3 regions of the Streptomyces sp. NPDC005438 genome follow, and region 2 is predicted to be linked to each of the others. Evidence: predicted binding sites of a transcription regulator. Region 2 holds the regulator's gene; each other region holds the start of a gene.

What was found. Region 2 encodes HrcA, which represses chaperone genes, less so after heat shock. Its sites were predicted from a motif close to TTNGCACTCNGNNNNNCNGAGTGCNAA; they were not measured.
Positions count from the first base shown of each region.
Region 1: the regulator HrcA is predicted to act here: its motif matches at 1,050-1,076, upstream of ABZT14_RS01965 (FmdB family zinc ribbon protein).
Region 3: the regulator HrcA is predicted to act here: its motif matches at 2,185-2,211, upstream of groES (co-chaperone GroES).

Region 1 covers NZ_JBEXEP010000001.1:486,275-494,147, reverse strand. The annotation lists gene ABZT14_RS01970 (potassium/proton antiporter) at 1-922, shown strand, start outside; gene ABZT14_RS01965 (FmdB family zinc ribbon protein) at 1,086-1,457, shown strand; gene ABZT14_RS01960 (S-methyl-5'-thioadenosine phosphorylase) at 1,580-2,452, shown strand; gene ABZT14_RS01955 (hypothetical protein) at 3,526-3,735, shown strand; gene mscL (large conductance mechanosensitive channel protein MscL) at 3,885-4,385, shown strand; gene ABZT14_RS01945 (hypothetical protein) at 4,393-4,638, opposite strand; gene ABZT14_RS01940 (fructose-specific PTS transporter subunit EIIC) at 4,670-6,841, opposite strand; gene pfkB (1-phosphofructokinase) at 6,838-7,800, opposite strand; gene ABZT14_RS01930 (DeoR/GlpR family DNA-binding transcription regulator) at 7,797-7,873, opposite strand, start outside.
Region 2 covers NZ_JBEXEP010000001.1:1,057,659-1,065,531, reverse strand. The annotation lists gene ABZT14_RS04425 (ribonuclease Z) at 1-634, opposite strand, end outside; gene ABZT14_RS04420 (histidine triad nucleotide-binding protein) at 641-1,018, opposite strand; gene ABZT14_RS04415 (nitronate monooxygenase) at 1,064-2,140, opposite strand; gene dnaJ (molecular chaperone DnaJ) at 2,267-3,391, opposite strand; gene hrcA (heat-inducible transcriptional repressor HrcA) at 3,392-4,408, opposite strand; gene ABZT14_RS04400 (MBL fold metallo-hydrolase) at 4,665-5,375, shown strand; gene ABZT14_RS04395 (DUF3097 domain-containing protein) at 5,468-6,307, shown strand; gene hemW (radical SAM family heme chaperone HemW) at 6,363-7,601, shown strand; gene ABZT14_RS04385 (long-chain fatty acid--CoA ligase) at 7,730-7,873, opposite strand, start outside.
Region 3 covers NZ_JBEXEP010000001.1:579,340-587,212, forward strand. The annotation lists gene ABZT14_RS02445 (methyltransferase domain-containing protein) at 1-342, opposite strand, end outside; gene ABZT14_RS02450 (polysaccharide deacetylase family protein) at 351-1,349, shown strand; gene ABZT14_RS02455 (AAA family ATPase) at 1,422-1,964, opposite strand; gene groES (co-chaperone GroES) at 2,361-2,669, shown strand; gene groL (chaperonin GroEL) at 2,790-4,406, shown strand; gene ABZT14_RS02470 (SDR family NAD(P)-dependent oxidoreductase) at 4,544-5,341, opposite strand; gene ABZT14_RS02475 (MOSC domain-containing protein) at 5,430-6,155, opposite strand; gene ABZT14_RS02480 (LysR family transcriptional regulator) at 6,192-7,085, shown strand; gene ABZT14_RS02485 (WhiB family transcriptional regulator) at 7,115-7,429, opposite strand; gene ABZT14_RS02490 (response regulator transcription factor) at 7,812-7,873, shown strand, end outside.

The DNA.
Region 1 (7,873 bases), 570 kb from region 2:
GGTCGGGTTCGCGGTCGGCAAGTTCGGCGAGCTGTCCATGCGCAGGGTCGCCCTGCCGGCCTCCGGCCTCTACCCGATCGCGGTGATCACCTTCTGCACGCTGGCCTACTCCGGCGGCGCGCTCGCCCACGGCAGCGGCTTCCTCGCCGTGTACGTCGCGGCGGTGATCCTGGGCAACGCCAAGCTGCCGCACCGGCCGGCGACCCGGGGCTTCGCCGAGGGGCTGGCCTGGATCGCGCAGATCGGCCTGTTCGTCCTGCTGGGCCTACTGGTGTCCCCCCACGAACTGGCCGACGACTTCTGGCCGGCCATCGTGGTGGGCCTGGCCCTCACCCTGGTCGCCCGCCCGCTGTCGGTGCTGCTGAGCGTGGCCCCGTTCCGGCTGCCCTGGCGGGACGTGACCCTGCTGTCCTGGGCCGGGCTACGAGGAGCGGTGCCCATCGTGCTGGCCACCATCCCGGTGGTGGCCCAGGTGGAGTCCAGCAGCCGGGTGTTCAACATCGTCTTCGTCCTGGTGGTGGTGTTCACCCTGCTCCAGGGGCCCACCCTGCCGTGGCTCGCCCGCCGGCTCCATCTGAGCACCCGGGGCGCCGCGATGGACGTGGAGATCGAGTCCGCCCCGCTGGAACGGCTCCGTGGTCACCTGCTGTCCGTCGCCATCCCCGAGGGCTCGCGGATGCACGGGGTGGAGGTGCGCGAACTGCGGCTGCCCCCGGGGTCGGCGGTGACCCTGGTGGTGCGGGACGGCACGAGCTTCGTCCCCCAGGTGGACACCGCGCTCCGGCAGGGGGACGAACTGCTGGTGGTCGCCACCGACCAGGTTCGGGACGCCGCCGAACGCCGGCTGGTCGCGGTCGGCCGGGGCGGCAAGCTCGCCGGCTGGCTGGGCACCGGGGGCAGTACGGCCAGTGGCCCGGCCTGACGGCCACGACCCGCGCGGCCCCCTCTCCCCCAGCCCGTCCGACGTGGCAGGTCCGGGGTGTGAGCCATGTCGTACCGGCCCCGCGGCGGTGGACTACGGGCCGGAAATACTGCACGATAGGTCGTCGTTAGCACTCCCAAGGGAAGAGTGCCAGGAGGGAAAAGTGCCGACCTACCAGTACCAGTGCACCGAGTGCGGCGAGGGCCTTGAGGTGGTGCAGAAGTTCACCGAGGACTCGCTGACCGAGTGCCCCGCCTGCCAGGGCCGCCTGAAGAAGGTGTTCTCCGCGGTCGGCATCGTGTTCAAGGGCTCCGGGTTCTACCGCAACGACAGCCGCAGCGGCTCCAGCTCGTCCGGTTCCTCGGCGCCCTCCGCCTCCAAGGACTCCAAGGAATCGAAGGACTCCAGCTCCTCGGCCAAGAGCGAGAGCTCCTCCTCGGACAGCGGCAAGTCCTCCTCCGATTCGTCCGGTTCCTCGGGCTCCTCGGCTTCCAAGGACTCCGGCGGCAAGACCCCGGCCTCGACCTCCGCCTGATCCGACCCCGCCCCGCCGCCCTCGGCGGTGGGGCGCCCGGGTTCGTGGGAACCACCGCGCGGTCAGCGATCGGGTGGGCCGAGCCCCTGCCGGTGGCGGAGGGCTCCTCGTAGGGTGAGCCCATGAGCGAACAGGGCAGTCAGGCCAGGCAGGCACAGTCACCGACCGACGGTCACGCGGAGATCGGCGTCATCGGTGGTTCCGGCTTCTACTCCTTCCTCGACGACGTGACCGAGGTCCAGGTCGAGACGCCGTACGGCGACCCCAGCGACGTGCTGTTCCTGGGCGAGGTGTCCGGCCGGAGGGTCGCCTTCCTGCCCCGGCACGGGCGGGGGCACCACCTGCCGCCGCACCGCATCAACTACCGCGCCAACCTCTGGGCCCTGCGCTCGGTGGGCGTACGCCAGGTGCTCGCCCCCTGCGCCGTGGGCGGACTGCGCCCGGAGCACGGGCCCGGCACCCTGCTGGTGCCCGACCAGTTGGTGGACCGCACCAAGTCCCGTGTGCAGACCTACTTCGACGGCGAACCCCTCCCCGACGGCACGGTGCCCAAGGTGGCCCACGCCACCTTCGCCGACCCCTACTGCGAGACCGGTCGCCGCACCGTCCTCAAGGCCGCCGCCGGCCAGGACTGGGCGGCCGTGGACGGCGGCACCCTGGTGGTCGTCGAGGGCCCCCGCTTCTCCACCCGCGCCGAGTCCCTCTGGCACGCGGCACAGGGCTGGTCGGTGGTCGGGATGACCGGGCACCCCGAGGCGGTGCTGGCTCGGGAACTCGGCCTGTGCTACTCCGCGATCTCCCTGGTCACCGACCTGGACGCGGGTGCCGAGACGGGCGAGGGGGTCTCCCACGAGGAGGTCATGAGGGTCTTCTCGCAGAACGTCGACCGGCTGCGCGGGGTTCTCTTCGACGCCGTGGGCCAACTGCCCGGTGAACGTTCCTGTGGCTGCGCCGACGCCCTGGGGGGTATGGACACCGGGTTTCCCCTGCCGTAGCGGTTGCTGTCACGAGCCTCGGGGCCGGGGCGGCCGAACATCGGCTGCCCCGGCCCCGCTCCGTACGGCGGCCAGTGCAGAGCCCGGCGCCGCCGTACGGTGCGGATCAGCCGTCAGCTCTCCTGCGGGGGCGGCGTGGGTCGGACGGGCCTTCGACCCCGGTCGGGCCCCCACCGGTTTCGCGGTACGGGAGCGGGCGAACGGCACCGCTCCGGTGGGGTACGCGCGGTTGCCGACACGAGATGTGGCGCGCCGGGCCCGTACCAGCTGTCCTGCCGTCAACCCCCTCACGCGGCAAGGAACTTGACCTCCACGAGCTTCCGGCTCCCAGAGGGAAACCCTGCCCTGACGGTCAGTCACCCGGCGGCCCGTCAGCGTCCCGGTGCGCCTACGGACGGAGGGGCCTGCCCTGGGTTCGGCCGGGGTTATCCACAACCGGCGAGTTGTCCACAGGCCTCAGCGGGATCTGGTGATCGCGGGCAAGGTGTGCGTACGGGGGCCGTGGCGGTTCGTCAACGGGTCACGGATCCTCCGTCAACCACCCACCGCGCTTCCCCGCCCAGGACGGATGCCCCATGGCTCACCACCCCGACTCCCCCACCTGGCAGACCACTTCACCGACTGGCCCGCGCCCTCGGACCGGGGAGGCCGGCCACCCCGGGCGCCCGCCCAGAGGCACCGCCCCGAGGGGAGGACCCGGCCCACGGCCGGGCCAGCCACCGGCTCCGCCACGACACGGAACCCCTCCCCACCCCCGACCGCACCAGGCCCCGCCTCGCCCCTCCCCCAGCCCGCACGGCCACCCCGGCCGACCCTGGCACCCCGACGGTTCGCCGCCCCCTGGTGGTTCCCGGCCCCCTGGCGGGCAGCGCCCCACCACGAGTACGGGGCCACGGGGGCGCCCCGGATCGGCGTCCCCGCCCGACGGCACCCCCGGAGGCGGGCACGCCACCGACGTCGCACCTCCGGGGGTGAACCGTCCCGGGAGGGCACCGCACGGGCTCAACAGTTCGGCCAGCGACCCGAGTTCACCCCCTTCGAGGTTCAGCCCGGCACCCCCACCGTCCCGTGCGGTGCCGGAGTTCGCGGCGGTACGCGTCGGGGCGGGCCGCCACCGGTCACGGCGGGCGCACCGCCGTGGGCAACGGGCCTGGCGTGGCTGGGTGGTGGCCGGACTGGCCCTGTCCACCGGGGTCACGGCCACCCTCGCCGTCGACGGCTGGCGGCAGGACGGCCACCCGGGCAGGGCGGGAGGTGACCGTGGTGCGTGCGCCCAGGACTGAGCACCGGTACCGGGGGCGGTGCGTCCACCGCGAGGACGGTGCCGGATGTTCGAGGGGGTCGAACGGTGCGATGGTCGCGGCTGGACAATTCCGGCCGGCCTCAGGCAACGTTCCGCTGAACGTGTATCCGCACAGGGAGAGGCAGCCCAGTGAGCGAGGAGAAGCCCAGCGTGTGGTCCGGCTTCAGGGAATTCCTGTTGCGGGGCAACGTGGTCGAGCTGGCGGTGGCCGTCGTGGTCGGCACCGCGTTCAGCAAGATCGTCGACGCGGTGGTCAACGGACTGATCAATCCCCTGGTCGGTGCGATCGGCACCAAGGACCTGGACGGGTACGAACTCTGCTTGCGCGGCTGCGGCAAGTCCGACGGTGTGGCCGAGGTGACCCTGAAGTGGGGCCCGGTGCTCAGTGCCTCGATCACCTTCCTGTGCACGGCGGCCGTCGTCTACTTCCTCATGATCATGCCGATGAACAAGTACAAGGAGCGCAGGGCCGCCATGTCGCCGCCGGAGCCGCTGGCGCCCACCGAGGTGGAGTTGCTCACCGAGATCCGGGATCACCTGGTGGGCCAGCGTCAGCCGCAGGCGGTGGAGACGGCCGACGACACCGTGTCGTCCTCGCCGGGTGGCGGAGGCGTACCACCTCAGAAGTAGGGCCGGCTCACAGGTGGTGCGGCGGGCGGTCGTGGAGGAAGCGCGCCAGGTCCGCCGCACTGTCGTGGGTGGGACGTTCTCCCCAGCCGAAGTCCTGGTCGTCCGAGGCCTGTTGGCTCAGCGGATCGTCGAAGACCAGGCCGGCGCGAGGGGGCGCCGTGGCCCCGGTCGCGGATTCCGGCTCGGGTTCGGCCTCCGGTCTCGTGGCGCCCTCGGTGTCCGGGGCTTCCTCGGGGTCGGCGCGTTCGCTCATGGGCCCAGGGTACGGGCGGCCCGCCGGCCGCTCAGACCGTGCCGGTGGACGAGTTCGCCTCGTCGGCCGGCCGGCCCCCGCGCTGCCGGTGCCGTTCCCCGGTGAGCCGCGACTGCTTGAGCGGTACCACCAGGGCCGCCGCGACCAGCGTGCCCAGCCCGATGGCCAGCAGGCACAGCAGTGGCGAACCCATCAGGGGCAGGACGAAGACCCCTCCGTGGGGCGCCCGGAGGGTGCAGCCGAAGGCCATGGTCAGTCCCCCGGTCACGGCTCCCCCCACCATGGTGGACGGGATCACCCGCAGCGGGTCGCTGGCCGCGAAGGGAATGGCCCCCTCGGTGATGAACGAGGCGCCCAGCACCCAGGCGGCCTTGCCGTTCTCCCGCTCGGCGGGGGTGAACAGGGCGCTCCGCACCGTCGAGGCCAGGGCCATCGCGAGGGGCGGCACCATGCCCGCCGCCATCACGGCGGCCATCACCTGGAGAGCGCCCTCGCCGGGGTCTGCCGAGGCCACCTGGCCGGTGGCGAAGGCGTAGGCGACCTTGTTCACGGGACCGCCGAGGTCGAAGCACATCATCATGCCCAACAGGGCGCCGAGCAGCAGCGCGTTGGTGCCGGTGAGGTCCCCCAGCCAGTCGGTCATCCCCCGCTGGGCACGGGCGATGGGCTTGCCCACCACGACGAACATCAACAGTCCGACGACGGCCGAGGACAACAGGGGGATCACCGCGACGGGCATCACACCGCGCAGCGCGGCGGGCACCGACACCCGTTGGATCACGCGCACGACCGCCCCGGCCAACAGGCCGGCCGCCAGTCCTCCGAGGAAACCGGCGTCGACGGTGGTGGCGATCGCCCCACCCACGAACCCCGGCACCAGCCCCGGGCGGTCCGCCATGCCGTACGCGATGTAGCCGGCGAGCACCGGAATCAGGAAGCCGAAGGCCAGGTCGCCGGTCTGGAAGAACAGCGCGGCCCAGCTGGTCAGTTCGCCCCAACCGAAGTGTTTGGCGACCGAGGGCGCCTCGTTGATCTCGTATCCGCCCATGGCGAAGGCCAGGGCGATCAGCAGTCCGCCCGCCGCGACGAAGGGCACCATGTGGCTGACCCCGGTCATCAGCCAGACCCGCAGTTGGCTGGCGTACCCCTCGCCGGGGCGCCCGGAACGCTCCATCGGTGGGGGTTCCCCGGAGGCGGTGCCCGCCGGTGCCACCCCGGTCTCCGGCGCCGCCGCGACGAGGGCGCCCAGTTCGGCCACCAGCGACTCGGGGCGGTTGATGGCCGCCTTCACCCCCACCTCGACGGTCGGTTTGCCGGCGAACCGCTGCCGGTCCCTGACCTCCACGTCGTGGGCGAGGATCACCCCGTCCGCCGCGGCCACCACCTCGGGGTCGAGCGGGGTGAAGCCCCCGGATCCCTGCGGCTCCACGTCCAGGTGGTGTCCGGCCTCCGTCGCGGCCCGGCTCAGGGCCTCGGCGGCCATGTAGGTGTGGGCGATCCCCGTGGGGCAGGAGGTGACAGCCACCAGGCGCAGTCGGCGCTCCGGTTCCCCGTCACCACGCTCTGCGGGGCCTCCCTCGCCGGGGTCGCCATCCGAGGGAGGTGGTCCGGGCGGCTTCTCGTCCCCGGCCGGGGTGCTCCCCGGGGCGCCCTCGGGGCTCCCGGATCGGGCGTCGTCCGGCCCCTCCGGCCGCTCCGGCTCGTCGGCGGCAGGGGGCGCGGAGCCAGAGGAGCCCCCGGAGGTCTCGACGTCTTCGACGGGTTCCGGGGGCTCCAGCAGGGCGACCAGCCGTTGTGGGTCGTCGGTGGCGCGGAGGGCGGCGACATGGTCCGGGTCGAGCAACCGGCGGGCCAGCCCGGAGAGGATGGCGAGGTGGTCGGCGTCACCGCCAGTAGGAGCCGCGATCAGGAAGATCAGGTCGGCCGGCCCGTCCGGGGCGCCGAAGTCCACGGGGGTGCGGGCCCGTCCGAAGGCGAGGGTGGGGCGTACGACGTGGTCACTGCGACAGTGCGGGATACCGATTCCGCCTTCGAGCCCGGTGGGCATCTGGGCCTCACGCGCGGCCACGTCAGCGAGGAACCCCTCCAGGTCGGTGACCCGGCCGGCGGCCACCATCCGCTCGGCCAACGACCTGGTGGCCTGCTCCCGGGTGTCGGCGGTCAGATCCGGGTCGACGAGTCGCGGGGTGACCAGCCCGCTCATGTCACCGCGCCCCTGACCAGCTGGCTCAGGGAATGGTCGACGGGCACCTCGGAGGTGACGGTCACCGCGTCGCGGAACAGGTCGCTGGGGGCGGGCATCGCGCTTCCCGGGAGCCGTACGGCCGCCGCCCCGTGGGCGAGGGCTCCCGCCAGGGCGTCCTGTCCCAGTCCCCCGCTCAGCACGAAGCCGGCCAACGAGGCGTCCCCCGCCCCGACGTTGCTCACCACCGCGTCCACCGGGGCGTGGCCGAAGTACTCCCCGGTGCGGTCGACCAGCAGTTGCCCGTCCGGGCCGAGGGTGACCAGTACGGAGGCGGCACCCCACTCGCGCATCTCCCGGGCGGCCTCCACCACCTCGCCGACCGTGTGCAGGGGCCGGCCCACCGCCTCGGACAGCTCCCCCACGTTGGGTTTGACCACGTCCGGCCGTTCGGCGAGGGCGAGCCGCAGGGGCGGGCCCGAGGTGTCCAGGGCGATACGGACCTTCGCCGCGCGGGCTCGGGCGACCAACTCGGCGTACCAGTCCGGCGCCAGCCCTCTGGGGAGGCTGCCGCAGCAGGCTATCCAGCTGACCCCCCGGGCGTGCCCCATCACCGCGTCCTGGAGCGCGCGCGCCTCGCCCAGGCTGAGTTCGGGTCCCATGGAGTTGATCTTGGTGACGGTGCCGTCCGACTCGGTGAGGGCGAGGTTGACCCGGGTCGGCCCCTGTACCGGTACGCCGGCGACCGCGATGCGCCGCTCCTCCAGCAGACGGGCCAGCCGCGTTCCCTCCAGCCCACCCAGGGGGAGCACCGCGAGGGTACGGGCGCCGTGCGCGGCCACCGCGCGGGAGACGTTCACCCCCTTGCCCCCGGGGTCGATGCGGTCCGTCATCGAACGCAGCACCTCGCCCCGCCCCAGGTGGGGTATGGCGTAGGAGCGGTCCAGGCTGGGGTTGGGGGTCACGGTCAGAAAGGTCATACGCGGGCCACCTCCACGCCCTGCCGTTCCACGGACTCCGCGCTCTCCTCGCTGAGCCCCACATCGGTGATCA
Region 2 (7,873 bases):
ACACCGCCGGGCACAGCCGGGTGTCCATCACGAAGGCGAAGCGCTGTCCCGGCCGGGGGGCGCTGACCTGTTCCAGGCTGACGCCCCGTACCTGTCCCTCGCGCTGGAGGCGGCCGATGTCCGGCCCCCGGATACCGGCCTCGGCCAGCCGCTCGGGCAGCATCCGCCGGCTGTCCGGCTCCACCAGCCGGTAGCCGAAGGCCTCCACCGGATGGGACAGCTTCCGGGCGCTGAGGGTGTAGCCGGGGGTGGCCTCCAGGACGCCGGACTCGTGGACGGGCCGCTCGGTGACGCCCACGGTCTCCCGGTACGCCGTGGCGTACCGCAGCCGTGTGAAGTACCGCTGCCCGCTGGCCGGGTAGTGGGCCTGGACCGGGTGGGGCACCCGGTCCAGGTTGATCCGTTGGATCACCCCGGCCAGGCCCAGCGAGTGGTCCCCGTGGAAGTGGGTGACGCACAGCCGGTTGAGGTCGTGCGCGGCCACCCGGGCGCGCAGCATCTGCCGCTGGGTGCCCTCCCCGGGGTCGAACAGCAGCCCCTCCCCGTCCCACAGCAGTACGTAGCCGTTGTGGTTGCGGTGGCGGGTGGGGACCTGGCTGGCGGTGCCCAGCACCACCAACTCCCGTACGGACATCGACCGTCAGCCAGGGGGCCAGTTGAGGCCACGGCCACCCAGCACGTGGGCGTGCACGTGGAAGACCGTCTGGCCGGCGCCGGCGCCGGTGTTGAAGATGACGCGGTACCCGGTGCCGGGCCCGCCCTCCTGTACGGCGACCTTCTCCTGTTCGGCCACCGCCCCGGCCTCGCTCAGGATCTGGGCGGCCAGCTCGGGCGCCTCGTTCGCCAGGGAGGCGGCGTCCGGGTAGTGGGCGCGGGGGATCACCAGGACGTGGGTGGGCGCCTGTGGGTTGATGTCCCTGAACGCCAGGGTGGTGTCGGTCTCCCGCACCACGGTGGCCGGCACCTCGCCGGCGACGATCTTGCAGAACAGGCAGTCGGTCTGAGCTTCTCCAGGCATGACAGGATGCTACCGGCCCTCACACCCCCGAGGCCGACGGGTCGTTCAGCCGGCCAACCGCTCACGGGCCAGGGAGATCTCACCGGTGAGCGTCGCCATCAGTTCGGCCGCCGGCATCTCCCGCACCAGGCGGTGCCCCTGCCCCGCCCACAGGGCCATCCCCTGCGCGTCGCCCGCCTGCGCCGCCGCCTTGCGCAGACCGGCGGTGAGGTAGTGGACCTGGGGGAAGGCGGCCGGGGCGTACGGTCCGTGCTCCCGTACGAAGCGGTTGACCAGGCCACGGGCCGGCCGGCCGCTGAACGCCCGGGTCAGCGCGGTGTGGGTGTAGAGCGGGTCGGACAGGGCCCGCTTGTGCAACGGCGAGGCACCGGACTCGGGGCAGGCCAGGAAGGCCGTGCCCAACTGGGCGGCCTGGGCGCCGGCCACCAGCGCCCCGGCGATCTGCGACCCGGTCATCAGCCCACCGGCCGCCACCAGGGGCAGCGCCACCGCCTCCCGTAGCCGCCCCAGCAGGGTCAGCAGCCCCAACTGGGCGCTGTTGCCGTCCTGTTGGGGGTCGTCACGGTGGCTGGACTGGTGGCCACCGGCCTCCACCCCCTGGGCGCACACCGCGTCCGCGCCGGCCTGCTCGGCCGCCCTCGCCTCCGCCACCGTGGTCACGGTGACCACGGTGAGGGTGCCCATCCGTCGGAAGCGGCTGAGTACGTTGGCGCTGGGGCAGCCGAAGGTGAACGAGACCAGGGGTACCGGGTCGGCGTAGAGGATGGCCAGCTTGCCGTCGTAGGCGTCGTCGGTGCCCAGGTCGACGTCACCGAGCCGGGTCTCGTACCAGGCGGCCTCGCCGGCCAGTTGGTCCCGGTAGACCGACAGGGCCGCAGCGTCGGCGTTGTCCGGCTGCGGCAGGAAGAGGTTGACGCCGAAGGGGCGCCGGGTCAGCCTGCGGACGGCACGGATCTCCTCGTACATCGCCTCCGGCGTCTTGTAGCCGGCCGCCAGCGAACCCAGCCCTCCGGCCTCGCTCACCGCCGCCACCAACGCGGGCGTGGAGACACCACCCGCCATCGGCGCCTGGACGATCGGGTGTTCCGTCAGCTGCGCGAAGGAGGCGAGTGGTGGCGACATGGCTCCCGAGTGTATAGACGACACGGCGCCGTGCTGAGGGGGCGGAAGTCACCAGTCCGTGGGGAAAGTGGGGATGGACCACCACAGGGTCCACATCCCGTACGCCCGGATGTGGACCCCTCACCGTCACCGTCCGTTGAAGGCGTCCTTCAGGCGGGAGAACAGCCCCTGCTGACCGGGCTGGAACTGGCCCACCGGCCGCTCCTCGCCGCGCAACTTGGCCAGCCGGCGCAGCAGTTCCTCCTGCTCGGCGTCCAGCTTGCCGGGGGTGGTGACCTCCACGTGCACGATCAGCTGCCCCCGGCCGCCGCCGCGCAGGTGGGTCACACCGCGCTCGTGCAGCGGGATGGACTGGCCGGACTGGGTGCCCGGACGGATGTCGATGTCCTCCCGGCCGTCCAGGGTCTCCAGGGACACCTGGGTGCCCAGGGCCGCCGCCGTCATCGGGATGGTGACCGTGCAGTGCAGGTCGTCCCCACGCCGCTGGAAGGTCGAGTGCGGCGCCTCGTGGATCTCCACGTACAGGTCACCGGCCGGGCCGCCTCCGGGGCCCACCTCGCCCTCGCCGGCGAGCTGGATGCGGGTGCCGTTGTCCACACCGGCGGGGATCTTCACCGTCAGCCCCCGACGGGACCGGATACGGCCGTCGCCCGCGCACTCCTGGCAGGGGGTGGGCACCACGGTGCCGAAGCCCTGGCACTGGGGGCAGGGCCGGGAGGTCATGACCTGGCCCAGGAAGGAGCGGGTCACCTGGGAGACCTCGCCCCGGCCGCGGCACATGTCGCAGGTCTGGGCCGAGGTGCCCGGGGCGGCGCCCTCACCGGAACAGGTGGTGCACACGATGGCGGTGTCGACCTGGATGTCCTTGGTGGTGCCGAACGCCGCCTCCTCCAGCTCGATGTCCAACCGGATCATGGCGTCCTGGCCCCGACGGGTACGGGACCGGGGGCCGCGCTGGGAGGCCGTTCCGAAGAAGGCGTCCATGATGTCGGAGAAGTTGCCGAAGCCTCCGCCGAAACCGGCACCGCCGGCACCGGCGGCCGGGTCCCCGCCCAGGTCGTAGACCTGCTTCTTCTGCGGGTCGGAGAGCACCTCGTAGGCGGTGTTGATCTCCTTGAACCGGTCCTGGGTCTTGGGGTCCGGGTTCACGTCCGGGTGCAGCTCACGGGCGAGACGGCGGAACGCCTTCTTGATCTCGTCCTGTGAGGCGTCCCGGCCGACTCCGAGCACCGCGTAGTAGTCCGTCGCCACTTATGACTCCGCGAGGATCTGTCCGACGTAACGTGCCACTGCGCGTACCGCTCCCATCGTTCCGGGGTAGTCCATCCTGGTCGGTCCCACCACTCCGAGTTTGGCGACCGCCTCGTCGCCCGAACCGTAGCCGACGGAAACGACCGATGTGGAACTGAGCCCCTCGTGATCGTTCTCATGCCCGATGCGCACCGTCATACCGGAGTCGGTGGCCTCCCCCAGCAGCTTCAGCAGGACCACCTGCTCCTCCAGTGCCTCCAGCACCGGGCGGATGGTCAACGGGAAGTCCTGTCCGAAACGGGTGAGGTTGGCGGTGCCGCCGATCATCAACCGTTCCTCGGTCTCCTCGACCAGGGTGTCCAGCAGGGTCGCCAGCACGGCCGAGACCGCGCTCCGGTCCTCGGCGTCGAACCCCTCGGGGAGGTCGCGCACCAACTGGGGAACGTCGGTGAACCGCTGGCCGGCCGCGCAGCTGTTGAGCCGGGCCCGCAGGTCCGCGACGGTGGCCTCGGCGAGCGGGGTCGGGCAGTCCACGAGCCGCTGCTCCACCCGCCCGGTGTCGGTGATCAGCACCAGCATCAGCCGGGCCGGGGCCAGCGACAGCAGCTCCACGTGGCGCACCGTGGAACGGGTCAGCGACGGGTACTGCACCACCGCCACCTGCCGGGTCAGCTGCGCCAGCAGCCGAACCGTACGGCCCACCACGTCGTCCAGGTCGACCGCGCCCACCAGGAAGTTCTGGATGGCCCGGCGCTCGGCGGAGGACAGCGGCTTGACTCCGGCCAGCTTGTCGACGAAGAGGCGGTACCCCTTGTCGGTCGGGATGCGCCCGGCGCTGGTGTGGGGCTGGGCGATGTACCCGTCCTCCTCCAGGGCCGCCATGTCGTTGCGCACGGTCGCCGGGGAGACCTGGAGGTTGTGCCGCTCGGTGAGTGCCTTGGAGCCGACCGGCTCCTCCGTGCCCACGTAGTCCTGGACGATGGCGCGCAGCACCTCGAGTCTGCGTTCGCTCAGCAAGGTGCACCTCCGTCCGACGTTCCGGTGACTGTTGGCACTCTGGGCTGGGGAGTGCCAAATCGCCGTGCCCAGTGTACGGCGGAGGTACGTGACCGAGGCAAGGGTGTGCCGCCCCCCACTCCCCCGGGACTCTCCGAGCACCCGCCGTGGCGGGTGCTCGGAGCGCCGTCGGCACCGGTGACCGACCCGCTGACCGGACACGATCCAGGGGAAACCCCCTAGGCGGTGACCGGACCAGGACGCTAACGTCACCGACATGGTCAGCGCGTGGGAGGAGCTGGCGCCCGGGGTGGCCCGCAGGAGGCTGCCCGGCTGGGACGCCACCGTGGGCGCTGTCGCCGGCCCTGAGGGGGTGCTGGTGGTGGACGCCGGTGCCAGCCTGGACGAGGGCGCGGCCGTACGACGTGAGGTGGAGGCGCGCTTCGGGTGCCCGGTGACCCACCTGGTGCTCACCCACCCGCACTTCGACCACGTGCTGGGGGCCGGCGCCTTCCCCGAGGCGCGGCTGTACGGGGCGGCCGGTCTGGAGGACCGCGTCCACGGTGACCCCGAGGGGTTGCGGGAGGACGCGGTGTGCCACGGCCTGGACGCGCGACTGGCGGCCGAGGCCTGCGCGGCGCCTCCCCCACCGGCGCTCCCGGTCGAGGGGGAACTGGCCGTGTCCCTGGGTGACCGCCGGGTGGTACTGGCGTACCTGGGGCCGGCGCACACCGCCCACGACCTCGTCGTCCTGGTGCCGGGCGAGGGCGGGCACCCCCCGGTGGTGTTCTGCGGCGACCTGGTGGAGGAGTCCGGGGAGCCCCAGGCCGGGCCGGACGCCCACGGCACCAGCTGGCCCGGGACCCTGGACCGGCTGCTGGCCCTGGGCGGCCCCGACGCCCGCTACGTACCGGGCCACGGCGCGGTGGTGGACGCCCCCTTCGTGGCCGCGCAGCGGCGTACGCTCGCCGGCCGTTTCGGCGACTGAGCCCCCGGGCCCGGCACCGCGCCCCCCAACACCGGCCCCGCCACCGGAGGTTGGCCGCGCTCGTGGGTGGGGCTCGGGGGAGAATGCCTCCCATGCGCAGCCGACAGTACGGTCCCGACCTGACCCCGCCGTGGAAGAAGCGGCGGCCGGTGCCCGAGGTGCCCGCCGAACCCGACCTGGTGGTGGAGGAGGTGACCACCGGCTTCTGCGGCGCGGTCGTCCGCTGCGAGAAGACCGCCGAGGGGTTGACCGTCACCCTGGAGGACCGCTTCGGCGCCCACCGCGTCTTCCCCCTGGAACCGCGCGGATTCCTGCTGGAGGGACGCGAGGTCACCCTGGTCCGCCCCTCTTCGGCGCCGAGGGAGACCGGCCCCCGCCGTACCGCCAGCGGCTCCCTGGCGGTGCCGGACGCGCCGGCCCGGGTGGCCCGGGCCGGACGGATCTATGTGGAGGGGCGGCACGACGCCGAGCTGGTGGAGAAGGTGTGGGGCGACGACCTGCGGGTGGAGGGCGTGGTCGTGGAGTACCTGGAGGGAGTGGACCACCTGCCCACCGTGGTCGCCGAGTTCGGCCCCTCCGCCGAGGCCCGGCTGGGCGTGCTGGTGGACCACCTGGTGCCCGGCTCCAAGGAGTCACGGATCGCGGCCGAGGTCACCGACGCCCACGTGCTGGTGGTCGGCCACCCCTACATCGACATCTGGCAGGCGGTGAAACCCTCCTCGCTGGGCATCGCCTCCTGGCCCACCGTCCCGCGCGGCCAGGACTGGAAGACCGGGGTCTGCCGTGCCCTGGGCTGGCCGGAGAACACCGGCGCCGCCTGGAAGCGGATCCTGGGGTCGGTGCGCAGTTTCCGTGACCTGGAACCGGAGCTGCTGGGGCGGGTGGAGCAGCTGATCGACCATGTGACGGTCGGCGGCCCGAACGGCCCCTGAGCCAGGGGTCCGGCCGGGCTACGGGCCCCGGTGGGGATGGCGGACAATGGTGCCCATGTCCCCCTCCGCCCTGCCCGACGGCGAGCCCGTGCCCGCCGACGGTTCGCTGCCAGCCTCCGCGCTCGTGGACGCCGCGCGACGGCCCCTGGCCTTCTACCTGCACGTCCCGTACTGCGTGACCCGCTGCGGCTACTGCGACTTCAACACCTACACCGCCGAGGAACTCCGCGACCGGGACGGCACGGTGGTCGCCTCCCGGGACACCTACGCCGCGACCCTGGTGGAGGAGGTCCGGCTGGCCCGCAAGGTGCTGGGCGACGACCCGAGGCGGGTGGAGACCGTGTTCGTCGGGGGCGGTACCCCCACCCTGCTGCCCCCCGAGGACCTGGGCCGGATGCTGGAGGCGATCCGCTGTGAGTTCGGCTTCGCCGAGGACGTGGAGATCACCACCGAGGCCAACCCCGAGACGGTGGGCCCCCGCTATCTGACCGGCCTTCGGGAGGCCGGCTTCAACCGGATCTCCTTCGGGATGCAGTCCGCCCGCCGCCACGTACTGGCCGTACTCGACCGGACCCACACCCCCGGGCGGCCGGAACGCTGTGTGGCCGAGGCACGGGAGGCGGGCTTCGCCCACGTCAACCTCGACCTGATCTACGGCGCCCCCGGGGAGACCGAACAGGACTGGCAGGCCAGCCTGGACACCGTGCTGGAGACCGGCGTCGACCACGTCTCCGCCTACGCCCTGATCGTCGAGGAGGGCACTCAGCTGGCCCGGCGGATCCGTCGCGGGGAGGTGCCCCCCACCGACGACGACGTCCACGCCGACCGCTACCTCCAGGCCGAGGAGACGCTGAGCCGGGCCGGCCTGGAGTGGTACGAGGTGTCCAACTGGGCCGCCGACCCCCGCTCCCGCTGCCGGCACAACGAGCTGTACTGGACCGGGGCCGACTGGTGGGGCGCCGGCCCCGGGGCGCACAGCCACGTGGGCGGGGTCCGCTGGTGGAACGTCAAGCACCCGGCCGCCTACGCCCGGGCCCTGTCCCAGGGCCACTCCCCCGGCGCCGGCCGGGAACTCCTCACGGCGGAGGACCAGCGGGTGGAACGGATCCTGCTGGAACTGCGGCTGCGCGAGGGCTGCCCCCTGGACCTGCTGGCCCCCGAGGGGGCGCGGGCAGCCGCCGAGGCGGTGGAGCGAGGCCTGCTGGACGCCGGGGCCCACACCCGTGGGCGGGCCCAACTCACTCTGCGCGGAAGGCTGTTGGCCGACGCCGTGGTACGGGACCTGGTCGACTGAGCGACCAGGTCGGGTGGGGCCACCTCAGAGCACCGCTCTCCTCAAGCGGGTGTCGTTGCCCCGTCCCGCACGTGTGGGGGGGCGCCCACCCAGCCGGTGCGACGCCCCCCACGTGGTCCGTCAGCGCGCTACGCCTCGCGGGAACCGGCGTACATGTCGTCCAGCAGATAGCCGAACTCCCGCTCCACCACCGGGCGCTTCAGCTTCAGGCTGGGGGTGAGGTCGCCGTGCTCCACGTCCAGGTCGCGCGGCAGGATGCGGAACTTCTTGAT
Region 3 (7,873 bases), 480 kb from region 2:
GGTGGCCCGGGTCGCCTGCTCCACCCCGTTCGGGGTGAAGTACATCCGGGCCGCGTCCCGGTCACCGAACTTCGCCCGGGCCCGCTGGCGCAGTCGGGCCTGGCCCAGCGCGGCCGACACCAGCTCGGGAGGGTGGTCGCGCCGCAGCCGGGTGGCGAGGGTCAACTCCTCGGCGGGGTCGTGGTCCTGGAGCTGTGCCAGCAGCCGCTGCCCCTCGGGGGAGAGCAGGGCCGCGAGAGGGGCGTCAGGGTGGTCGTTCACCGGCCCATTGTGGGCCAACGGGTGGATGCCGCCGCCGCGCCGGGGTGTCTGACGTACGGCTCGTGGTCCCCCTGGAACCATGCCGAGGTATGCGATTTGTACGACAGGCGTACAAAAGGGGTGACGCCCTCTGTCAGCCGGGCGACGCTCACCCACCCGACTCCCGACAGGTCGCGGTACGTGGGGCGGTGGCCGCTCTGCTGCTGGCGCTGACCGCCACCGCCTGCGGCGACCCGCACCCGCAGCGCGCCCCCGGCGAGGGCGACCGCGCCGACCCAGGCTCCTCGGTGGAGAGCGCCGACCCCCGACCCCCCGACCACGCCCCGCCCGCCCGTTCCCTGACCCACTACGCCGAGCGGCTCCTGGCCGAGCACCGGCGCCGCCAAGTGGCCGCCGAGCACTGGAAGTTGGCGCGCCCACCCCTGACGCCGCCGCCCCCGCCGGCCGTCAAGCCCCGACTCCACACCCCGCACGGCTTCCGCGCCGCACCCGGCGAGGACCGCGTCCCGAAGGTGATCACCCGGGTCCCGACCCGGGAGAAGGTCGTGTTCATCACCGTGGACGACGGGGACCACCAGAGCCCCGCCCTGTCCAGGATGCTGGCCGACCTGGACGTCCCGATCAGCGCCTTCCTCACCCACGACGAGGTGGGCGGGGGCTACCCGTACTTCCGCACGCTGCGCCGACAGGGGGTGGCCGCCCACAACCACACCCTCACCCACCCCTACCTGCCGCGCCTCTCCACCCGTCAGCAACGGCGGGAGATCTGTGACCAACAGGACAACCTGGAACGGGAGTTGGGGGAGCGCCCCCGCTTCTTCCGACCCCCGTTCGGGGCGTACGACCGCCGGACCCTCGACGTCGCCGCCTCCTGTGGGGTGGAGGTGGTGCCCCTGTGGAGCGAGGAGGCGTTCCCGGACCGGCTGGAGTACCGCGACGGCGACAGGCTGCGCCCGGGCGACATCATCCTCACCCACTTCCGGGGACCCGGCGACTGGAACGGCACCATGCCCCAGGCCATCCGCCGCATCCTCAAGGAGGCCACCGACCAGGGGTTCGCGGTCGCCCGGCTGGAGGACTACCTCTGACGAGCCCGACGTGCCCGGCGCCGGGGCCCGTGCTCCGGCGCCTCGGGGCCCCGTGCCCCAGAGCCCCGGAGGTCAGGCGACGCGGGCGTGGGGCAGCTGTTCCAGGATCGTGGTGACCGTCTCCTCGGGGGACTGGTCGGAGGTGTCCAGCCACAGGCCCAGGTCCGGTGTACCAGTACGCAGGGCCCGGTCGAGCGCCTCGACGGTCCACGCCCCGTACCCGGACTTGGCCCGGCCGGCCTCCCGGGCGCGCACCGCCCGGGGGGAGGGCGCCAGCACCACGACGTACAGCGGACGGGTGCGCACCGAGGTCACGAAGTGGCTCAACTCCCCGCCCAGTACGACGTCCTGGACGACCACCGTCCACCCCTCGCGGGCGTACCCGTCGGCCACCGTCGCGGTCAGCCGGTGACGGGTGCGCAGCTGGGCCAGTGCCTCCGGGTTCTCCTCGGGCAGGGTCTCCTGTCGGCCGGAGACGATCATGCGGCGGAAGACGTCTCCGCGTAGGTGGACCGACCGGGGCAGCCGCTCGGCCAGGGCCTGCGCCACGGTGGACTTGCCCGAGGCCATGACGCCGGTGAGCAACAGCACGGCGGGGCCGGGTTCCTGGACCACGTGGACCTCACTTCCGGGTGTCGGCCGACCGCGTCCGGGAGCGGGAGCGTGGGTGCCGGCCGTCGGGGGTGGGTGGCGCCACCCGGGCCGGGTCAGCGTAGGCGGCGCCGCGAGGGCGGCCAAGCGGTTTTTGCGCCGTCCCACGAGGGGGCCTGAGGGGATGAGGCGCAGGTCAGCGGCGTTCCGGGGTGCGGTCGAAGTGACGCACCGGGCCACTTCGTTGGCACTCTAGTTGACGGAGTGCTAACCGACGCATAATGTCGGCGTTGGCACTCCCCAATGAAGAGTGCCAATCACCGCGCGACAGGCGGATCCGGCACCCGCGACGACGGATCCACCAGGTCGCCACCCCAGACATTTCAGCCCCGTGAGATCTCCGAAGGGGGAGGTCGGATCGTGACGACCGCCAGTTCCAAGGTTGCCATCAAGCCGCTTGAGGACCGCATCGTGGTCCAGCCGCTCGACGCCGAGCAGACCACGGCCTCGGGCCTGGTCATCCCGGACACCGCCAAGGAGAAGCCCCAGGAGGGCACCGTCCTGGCCGTGGGCCCGGGCCGTTTCGAGGACGGCAAGCGCCTGCCGCTTGACGTCTCCGTCGGCGACATCGTGCTCTACAGCAAGTACGGCGGCACCGAGGTGAAGTACAGCGGCGAGGAGTACCTCGTCCTCTCGGCCCGCGACGTGCTCGCGATCGTCGAGAAGTAAGCCACTCGTTCGCTTGCCGAACGCGCCCTGGGCCCGCGTCTGAACGGGAATCCGTAGACAGCCGGGGCCTGGGGCGTCGTTCGTTTCCCAGGACCGAAGGAATACGAGGGACATCCAGCCATGGCGAAGATCCTGAAGTTCGACGAGGACGCCCGTCGCGCCTTGGAGCGCGGCGTCAACCAGCTCGCCGACACCGTGAAGGTGACGATCGGCCCCAAGGGCCGCAACGTCGTCATCGACAAGAAGTTCGGTGCCCCCACCATCACCAACGACGGCGTGACCATCGCCCGTGAGGTGGAGGTCGAGGACCCCTACGAGAACCTCGGCGCCCAGCTGGTGAAGGAGGTGGCGACCAAGACCAACGACATCGCGGGTGACGGCACCACCACCGCCACCGTGCTCGCCCAGGCCCTGGTGCGCGAGGGTCTGCGCAACGTCGCCGCCGGCGCCTCCCCCGCCGCCCTGAAGAAGGGCATCGACGCCGCCGTCAAGGCCGTCTCCGACGAGCTGCTGGCCACCGCCCGGCCGATCGACTCCAAGGAGGACATCGCCGCCGTCGCCGCGCTGTCCGCCCAGGACAAGCAGGTCGGCGAGCTGATCGCCGAGGCCATGGACAAGGTCGGCAAGGACGGTGTGATCACCGTCGAGGAGTCCCAGACCTTCGGCCTGGAGCTGGACTTCACCGAGGGCATGGCCTTCGACAAGGGCTACCTCTCCCCGTACATGGTCAGCGACCAGGAGCGGATGGAGGCCGTCCTCGACGACCCGTACATCCTGATCCACCAGGGCAAGATCTCCTCCATCCAGGACCTGCTGCCCCTGCTGGAGAAGGTCATCCAGGCCGGCAGCTCCAAGCCGCTGCTGATCATCGCCGAGGACGTCGAGGGCGAGGCCCTGTCCACCCTGGTGGTCAACAAGATCCGTGGCACCTTCAACGCCGTCGCGGTGAAGGCCCCCGGCTTCGGTGACCGCCGCAAGGCGATGCTCGGCGACATGGCGACCCTCACCGGCGCCACCGTCATCGCCGAGGAGGTCGGCCTCAAGCTCGACCAGGCCGGCCTGGAGGTGCTCGGCACCGCCCGCCGGGTCACCGTCACCAAGGACGACACCACCATCGTGGACGGCGCCGGCAAGTCCGACGACGTCCAGGGCCGGGTCGCCCAGATCAAGGGCGAGATCGAGGCCACCGACTCCGACTGGGACCGCGAGAAGCTGCAGGAGCGGCTGGCCAAGCTGGCCGGTGGCGTCTGCGTGATCCGCGTCGGCGCGGCCACCGAGGTCGAGCTGAAGGAGAAGAAGCACCGTCTGGAGGACGCCATCTCCGCGACCCGCGCCGCGGTCGAGGAGGGCATCGTCTCCGGTGGTGGCTCCGCCCTGGTCCACGCCGGCAAGGTGCTGGAGGGCTCGCTGGACAAGAAGGACGACGAGGCCACCGGTGTCGCCGTGGTCCGTCGCGCCGTGGTCGAGCCGCTGCGCTGGATCGCGGAGAACGCCGGCCTGGAGGGTTACGTCATCACCTCCAAGGTCTCGGAGCTGGCCAAGGGCGAGGGCTTCAACGCCGCCACCGGCGAGTACGGCGACCTGGTGAAGGCCGGCGTCATCGACCCGGTGAAGGTCACCCGCTCCGCCCTGGAGAACGCCGCCTCCATCGCCTCCCTGCTGCTGACGACCGAGACCCTGGTCGTCGAGAAGAAGGAAGAGGAAGAGGGCGACGCCGGCCACGGTCACGCTCACTGAGCAGGCTCAACCAGCGCTGAACCAGCGCTGACCTGACGCGCTCACGAGGGCCCGGCCCCTGGGGAACACTCCCGGAGGCCGGGCCCTCGGCGTATGTGCGGCCCCGCGCCGTCGCGGTCGTCGGGGGCCGCCGGGGGTCAGTCGGTCGTGGTCCGGTCGCCGCGCCTGGGCCCGTACCGCCCGGTCGAGCGGGAGGACACCCGGCCCAGCCACCCCCTGGGCACCAGCTTGGTCACCCCGGCCAAGGTCTTGTACCGCAGGTCCGGCACCGACAGCGTCCGGCCACGGGCCAGGTCGCGCAGCGCCGCGTCCACCACCCGGTCGGCGTCCAGCCACATCCAGCCCGGTACGTCCTCGGTGCCCATCCCGGCCCGCTGGTGGAACTCGGTACGCACCAGCCCGGGGCACAGCGCCATCAGCCGTACCCCCTCGGAGGCCAGGTCCACCGCCGCGCCCTGGGTGAACTGGGCCACCCAGGCCTTGCTGGCCCCGTAGGTACCGCGCGGCACGAAGGCGGCCACCGAGGCGACGTTGACCACGGCGCCCCGACCGCGCTCCCGCATCCCGGTCACCGCCGCCGTGGTCAGCCGCAGCACCGCCTCGCAGTGCACCCGCAGCATGGTCAACTCCTGCTCCAGCGACGCCTGGAGGAAGCGGTCACGCAGTCCGAAGCCGGCGTTGTTGACGAGTACGTCGACCGGGCTCCCGGCGTCGGAGAGCCGGTGCTCCACCGCCCGGAGGCCCTCCTCGGTACCCAGGTCGGCCGGCAGCACCTCGGTGGGCGTCCGATGGGTGGCGGTCAACTCGTTGGCCACCCGGCGCAGTCGTTCCCCGTCCCGGGCGACCAGCACCACCGCGTGTCCGTCGCGGGCGGCCCGCCGGGCGAAGGCCGCGCCCAGTCCGGCGGTCGCCCCGGTGATCAGTACCGTTCTCATGCGGGCACCCTAAGGGCCGCCCGCCCCGGCCCTGGACGGGACCGACCCGCGAGGCGGTGACAGCCGGGAGCCCGGCGCCCCGCACGGCTCAGCCGGCCCGCCGGTCCGACCTGGCGAGGGCCGTCTCGGCCTTCCTCCTCGTCTCGGGATGCAGCGCCTCCCCGGCCGCCAACAACCGTGGCAGCAGTGCGGGTTCGGTGGTCAGCGCGCGGAACAGGAAGGAGACGGTCACCTCGTGGGCGGGCCGGTGCACCAGCCGTACCGGGTCGCCGGCCCGGACCTCCCCGACCTCGATCACCCGCAGGTACGCCCCCGGGCGGGCCCGCTGGGTGAAGCGCCGCACCCATCCCCTCTCGTCCAACCAGCCGGCGAAGGTACGGCAGGGGATACGGGCCGCGCTGACCTCCAGCACCACCCGGGCGCCCACCCGCCACCGTTCCCCGATCCGCGCCCCGTTGACGTCCACCCCGAGGGTGGTGAGGTTCTCGCCGAAGGCGCCGTTGGCCAGCTCGTGGCCCACCTCGCCCTCCCAGTCGTCCAGGTCCTCCCTGGCGAAGGCGTACACCGCCTGGTCGGTGCCCCCGTGGTGCCTGCGGTCGCAGACCGCGTCCCCGCGCAGTCCACTGCCGTCCCTGCCCTTCGGGCCAGGGGGGAACACCGTCACCGGCCCGCTGACGGGGCGCTTGTCGATACCGGTCAGCCTGTCGGGAGCGGTGGTGTAGTCGACCTTGGTCGGCTTGCCCAGGTTCACGGACAGCAGCCGCTCGGGGCCGGGGGTCAGAGTCGAGTCGTCCGGGTCACCGATTGCTCTCATGGTCGTCGCCTCCGGCGTTCAGCCTATGCTCGATACGTGATCGAGGCGCGTCATCTCCGGGTGCTCAGGGCCGTGGTGCACACCGGTTCCTTCTCCGCCGCGGCGCGCCAGCTGGGCTGCACCCAACCCGCCGTCAGCCAGCAGATTCGCGCCCTGGAGCAGTCCGTGGGCACCACCGTCCTGGTCCGTGACGGCCGCGAGGCACGGCTCACCGAAGCGGGTTCGGTACTGGTCCGCCACACGGGTGCGGTACTCGCCGGTCTGGGCGCCGCCGAGGCCGAGGTGGCCGCCCTGGTCGGGCTGCGCGCCGGCCAGGTACGGCTGGTGTCCTTCCCCAGCGCCTCCGCGACCCTGGTGCCCGGTGCCCTGGCCGGTATGCGCGCCTCTCATCCGGGAGTACGGGTGTCCCTGACGGAGGCCGAACCCCCGCGCTCCGTCGAGCTGTTGCGCTCCGGCGAGGCCGAGGTGGTCCTCGCATTCCGCCACGGACCGCCGTCACCCCCGGAGGGGGAGTGGACCGATCTGCGGGTCACCCGGCTGTTCGCCGACCCGCTGGTGGCGGTGCTGCCCTCGGGGCACGCGGCGGCCGGGCCCGGACCGCTGTCCCTGGCCGCGCTGGCGGACGAGCCCTGGATCGCCGGCTGCCCCCGGTGCCAGGGGCATCTGCTGCGGATGTGCGAGGCGGTGGGCTTCCGCCCCCGCGTCGACTATGCCACCGACGACTATCCGGCCGTCCTCCACCTGGTGGCGGCCGGCCTGGGTGTGGCCGTACTGCCGGCGCTGGCCCTGGAGGCGGTGCCGGCCCGAGGGGTCGAACAGGTGCCGCTGGACCAGGCGGCCCGCGAGGTCGTGGCGCTCACCCTGCCCGATCTGGAGGGCGTGCCGTCGGTGCGGGAGTTGCTGCGTCAGCTGGTGGACGCGCGTCGGTAGGCCCCGAGGACCGGGAGGGCCGGGCAGGCTCAGCCAGCGCTCCCATGAGTGGTGGCGACCAGGCGATGCCGGGCGCGGCCCATCAGTTCCTCGCGCTCGTCCTCGGTGAGGCCGCCCCAGACGCCGTAGGGCTCGCGAACCGTCAGGGCGTGGGCGGCGCACTCGGCGCGGACCGGGCAGCGCATACACACCTCCTTGGCGGAGGCCTCCCGTGCGCTGCGGGCGGCGCCCCGCTCTCCCTCGGGGTGGAAGAACAGGGAACTGTCGACGCCTCGGCAGGCGGCGAGTAGTTGCCAGTCCCACAGGTCGGCGTTGGGGCCGGGAAGTCGGGAGAAATCTGCCATGGCTCGTCCCCTCGAAGCGCTGGTCGGTCGAAAAGCCGTGAGCAGTGACGAACGTACCGCATAGGTCGGAGAATCGTTAAATATGACTCTTCTGCGAATCTACCCATGGACTGCGCGTAGGGAAAGGAAAGCTCGGAAATTAGGGCAAAGAGTTCGCAAGGTGCCCAGCCAGGGAGGGGCTGGCGCCGTGTTCGGCGCCTCACTTACGGTGTTCAATAACGCTGCGGAAACCCGTAACTCTTTTGGGTGACCGTCGTTGAGGAGGGCGAGGCGATTGGCGGAAGGTCGGAGGTAATTCCGACGCGAACCCGCTTTCGCGTATGTGACGACTCGTAACAGCCTGGAGGCTCAAGGTGATGCGCATCAGAAGCGGGGGGCGTTCATGACTTCCGTCCTCGTATGCGACGACTCCCCGCTAGCCCGAGAGGCGCTTCGCCGCGCGGT